2 regions of the Pseudoflavonifractor sp. MCC625 genome follow, and region 1 is predicted to be linked to the other one. Evidence: predicted binding sites of a transcription regulator. Region 1 holds the regulator's gene; the other holds the start of a gene.
The links. Region 1 encodes HrcA, which represses chaperone genes, less so after heat shock. Its sites were predicted from a motif close to TGTTAGCACTCNNNNNNNNNGAGTGCTAACA; they were not measured.
Positions count from the first base shown of each region.

Region 2: the regulator HrcA is predicted to act here: its motif matches at 1,063-1,093, upstream of GPK94_RS06990 (co-chaperone GroES).

Region 1 is NZ_WQOJ01000014.1:91,159-93,557, forward strand. Features, by position in the region: gene GPK94_RS05135 (MBL fold metallo-hydrolase) at 1-631, shown strand, start outside; gene hrcA (heat-inducible transcriptional repressor HrcA) at 808-1,866, shown strand; gene grpE (nucleotide exchange factor GrpE) at 1,882-2,399, shown strand, end outside.
Region 2 is NZ_WQOJ01000023.1:169,235-171,633, reverse strand. Features, by position in the region: gene GPK94_RS06995 (diacylglycerol kinase family protein) at 1-949, shown strand, start outside; gene GPK94_RS06990 (co-chaperone GroES) at 1,144-1,428, shown strand; gene groL (chaperonin GroEL) at 1,490-2,399, shown strand, end outside.

The sequences.
Region 1 (2,399 bases):
GGACCGGCTGGGCATCGACCTGAGCCGGGTGGAGCGGGCTGCCCTCTCCCACGGCCACGACGATCACGCCGGCGGGTTCTCCGCCTTCTTCCGGCGCAACCAACAGGCCCCGGTACTGGCCCGCCCCGCCGCGGTCCAGGCCTATCAGGAGGACACCGCCGATCCTTCCTGCCGCCCGGCCGGTGTGGACCCGGACCTCTTTACCAAATGGGCCGGGCGCTTTGATCTGGCCGACGGCCCCCGGCTTCTGGCCCCCGGGCTCCACCTGATCCCCGACGCGGTCTCCCACGAGCAGTCCCTGGTGGCCGAGACCGCCCACGGGCTGGTGGTGATGAACTCCTGCTGCCACGCCGGAGCCGCCCACATCGTCCACGAGGTGCGCGCCCTCTTTCCCACCCAGAAAGTCCACGCCATTGTGGGGGGATTCCACCTGGTGGGCAAGACCGGGATGGGCTCCCTGGGCGTAGAGCCTGAACAGGTGCGCCTCCTCTCCCGCCGGCTGGCCGAGGAGCTGGAGGTGGAGCAGATCTGTACCGGTCACTGCACCGGCCATCCGGCCTTTGATCTGATGGCCCAACAGGAACCCGGATGCCTCATACCGCTCCATACCGGGACCTGTCTCTCCTTTTAAAAGAGCCCAGTTTTTTTAGCAGACTCTCCCGCCTTATGCAAGTCATAAGGCGGGATTTTCGTTCACATTTAATTTACATCCCCCCTATTGACAATTGCTGGTGAGGGTGGTACATTATCTTTAGCACTCAGGTACAAAGAGTGCTAAACCAATCCGCCGCAAAGGAAGTGATGCGCATGGATCTGAGCGAACGAAAAAAGCGGATTCTCCGTGCCATCATTGAAAGCTATATCTCCACCGCCGAGCCGGTGGGCTCCAAGGCCATTGCCGACTCCCTGGACCGTTCGGTCTCTTCGGCCACCATCCGCAATGAGATGGCTGATCTGGAGTCCATGGGCCTGCTGGAAAAGCCCCACACCTCGGCCGGACGGATCCCCTCTCCCCAGGGGTACCGGTTCTACGTCAATGAGCTGATGGAAGAGCACCAGCTCTCCGTGCAGGAGACTGAGCGCATCAACCGCGCCCTGCGTCTCAAAATGCAGGAGCTGGACCGCGTCATTTCCGAGGCCGGACGGGTGGTCTCCCGTCTCACCAATTATCCCGCTTTTGCCCTCTCATCCGGGTTTGAGCGGGTGACCATCCGGCGCTTTGACCTGTTGATGGTGGAGCGAAACGCCTTCCTTATTGTGGTCATGACCGACAACAATCTGGTGCGCAACAAGCTGGTGCAGCTGCCCTCCGATCTGACCGAGGCGCAGCTCCAGATGCTCAACACCCTGCTCAACACCACCTTTACCAATCTGACTCTGGAGGAGATCACGCCCGAACTCATGCGGGTGGCACAGCATGCCGCCGGTGATGCCTATGGCCTGATCAGCTTGGTGGTCTCCTTCGCCATGGAGGTGCTGGAGGGTCTGGAGCACCGTCGGGTCCACACCGCGGGTCTGGCCCATCTGCTGGAGCTTCCGGAGTATCAGAATCTGGAACGGGCCCAGCCCCTGATGAGCTATCTCTCCGAGGACCAGGACGCCGCCCGCTTCCCCATTCCCAAGGATGGCCCCATGAAGATCCTCATCGGTCCGGAAAATGTGGCCGACGCGCTGAAGGATACCAGCGTGGTCATGGCCAGCTACGACATTGGGGACGGCATGCGGGGCATCATCGGAGTCGTGGGCCCCACACGGATGGATTACGCAAAGATCACCGCCCGCCTGTCCTATTTTGCGGAGGGTCTCACCCGGCTGTTTGGCCAGGGAGAACTTCCCACCGGGGACGGACGCAACGATGAAACATAATAGGAGGGAACCTCTTTGAGTAAGAAAGAGAACGAGCAGGCCGTGGAACAGGCCGAGCAGATGGAGCCGGAGACCGTGACCGAAGAGGTCACGGAGGGCGCCGCCCCTGAGACGGACACCCCCGATCCTCTGCTCTCGGAGCTGGAGGCGCTCAAGGATACCCTGGCCCAGAAGGAGGATCAGTACCTCCGCCTGGCCGCCGAGTATGACAACTACCGCCGGCGCTCCCAGAAGGAAAAAACCGACGCCTACCAGAGCGCCAAGTCGGACGCCGTGCTGGCTTTTCTCCCGGTGTATGACAACCTGGAGCGGGCCCTCAAGCAGGAGACCGCCGACGAGGCCTATAAAAAGGGCGTGGAGATGACCATGAATGGTCTCAAGGAGGTCCTCTCCAAGCTGGGCGTCGAGGAGATCCCCGCGCTGGGCCAGACCTTTGACCCCAACCTTCACAATGCCGTGATGCATGTGGAGGACGAAAACGCCGGAGAAAATACCGTCGTGGAGGTCTTTCAGGCCGGCTTCCAGTCCGGTGA
Region 2 (2,399 bases), on a different contig from region 1:
GCATTTGTTTGTGCTCAACCCCTCCGCGGGGCAGTATGACCGCAGCCAGGAGATGATCGCCCGGCTGGCCGACACCCTGGACCCCCTGGGGGTGGCATGGGAGGCCAGGGTGACCGACTACCCCGGCCACGCCGTGGAGCTGGCCCGGGCGGCCGCCGAGACGGGGGAGAGCGTGCGCATCTACGCCTGCGGGGGCGACGGCACCCTCAACGAGGTGGTCAACGGGGCCGCCGGGTATCCCAACGCCGCCGTGACCCAGTACCCCTGCGGGTCGGGCAACGACTTTCTCCGGCTCTTCGGGCAGGACCGGGGGCGCTTTTATGATCTGAAGGAGCTGGTCTACGGTGACCAGGCCGCCGCCGACCTGATGGACTGCAACGGCCGCCTCTCCCTCAACATCTGCTCGGTGGGCTTTGACGCCCGCATCGGGCTGGGCATGGCCCAGTTCCGGCGCTATCCCATGGTCAGCGGTCCCATGGCCTACCAGCTCTCTCTGGTGAAGAACCTGATCGCCGGCATCGCCCGCCCCTACGAGGTGGAGGTGGACGGGGAGACCTTTGCCGGGGACTTCTCCCTGCTGTGCGCCTGCAACGGGCGCTACTACGGCGGGGGCTTCCATCCCTCGCCCCGGGCCGTCCCCGACGACGGGGTGCTGGAATTTCTGCTGGTGAAGGGGGTCTCCCGCCTGACGGTGGCCCGGCTGGTGAAGCTCTACGCCGCGGGCCGGGCGGAGGAGATCCCGGAGCTGGTCATCCTCCGGCGGGGCAGGTCCATGAAGGTGCGCTGCGACCGGCTCTCCATGGTCAATGTGGACGGGGAGCGGCTGGATACGGATGAGCTCTCCATCGCCCTCTCTGCTAAAAAAGTGAACTTTGTGTTCCCCAGGGGAGCCTCCTGGGCCCCGGCCTCCGGTGTAAAAAATGAGATTTCCGGAGAAAAAAAGAGATAAGAAGACTTTGAGGGAGATTGAGAGAGATTCGCCTGGAAATTCACCCATCATTCATAAAAAATTTAAAAATTAGGGCTTGCAGAATTGTAGAACTAAGTTTATTATAATAAGCGTGTTAGCACTCCGGTAAAATGAGTGCTAACACGCTGAACTTGTTTTGAAAAAGATTTATCACATATAAGGAGGAACCTGTTATGAAACTCAAGCCTTTGGCTGACCGCGTTGTCCTGAAGATGGTGGAGGCCGAGGAGACCACCAAGGGCGGCATCATCCTCACCGGCGCTGCCAAGGAGAAGCCCGAAGTGGCTGAGGTCATCGAAGTGGGCCCCGGCGGCGTGGTGGACGGCAAGGAAGTCGTCATGACCGTGAAGGCCGGCGACAAGGTCATCACCAGCAAGTACTCCGGCACCCAGGTCAAGATTGACGGTGTGGAGTACACCATCGTGCGCCAGGGCGACATTCTGGCCATCGTCGAGTAACAAACCACCGGCCGCTCCGGCGGCGGTGTATCAACATCTCATTTTTTGGAGGTAATTCATTATGGCTAAGATCATTTGCTACGGCGAGGAAGCCCGTCACGCTCTGGAGCGCGGCGTCAACCAGCTGGCCGATACTGTGAAGATCACCATGGGCCCCAAGGGCCGCAACGTGGTGCTGGCGAAGAAGTTCGGCGCCCCCCTCATCACCAACGACGGCGTGACCATCGCCAAGGAGATCGAGCTGGACGATCCCTTTGAGAACATGGGCGCTCAGCTGGTGAAGGAAGTCTCCACCAAGACCAACGACGTGGCCGGCGACGGCACCACCACCGCCACCCTGCTGGCTCAGGCCATCATCCGCGAGGGCCTGAAGAACCTGGCTGCCGGTGCCAACCCCATGGTCATGAAGAAGGGCATCTCCAAGGCTACCGCCGCCGCCATCGAGGCCATCAAGGCCAACAGCCAGAAGGTCAACGGCAGCGATGACATCGCCCGCGTCGGCGCTGTCTCCTCCGGCGACGAGACCATCGGCAAGCTGATCGCCGAGGCCATGGAGAAGGTCTCCCACGACGGCGTCATCACCGTTGAGGAGTCCAAGACCGCTGAGACCTACAGCGAGGTCGTGGAGGGCATGCAGTTCGACCGCGGCTACATCACCCCCTACATGGTCACCGACACCGAGAAGATGGAGGCCGTCCTGGACGATCCCTACATCCTCATCACCGATAAGAAGATCTCCAACATCCAGGAGCTGCTGCCCGTGCTGGAGCAGGTCGTCAAGACCAGCAAGCCCCTGATGATCGTGGCTGACGACGTGGAGGGCGAGGCTCTGTCCACCCTGATCGTCAACAAGCTGCGCGGCACCCTGAACGTGGCCTGCGTGAAGGCCCCCGGCTTCGGCGACCGCCGCAAGGAGATGCTCAAGGATATCGCCATCCTGACCGGCGGCACCCTGGTTTCCGCCGACCTGG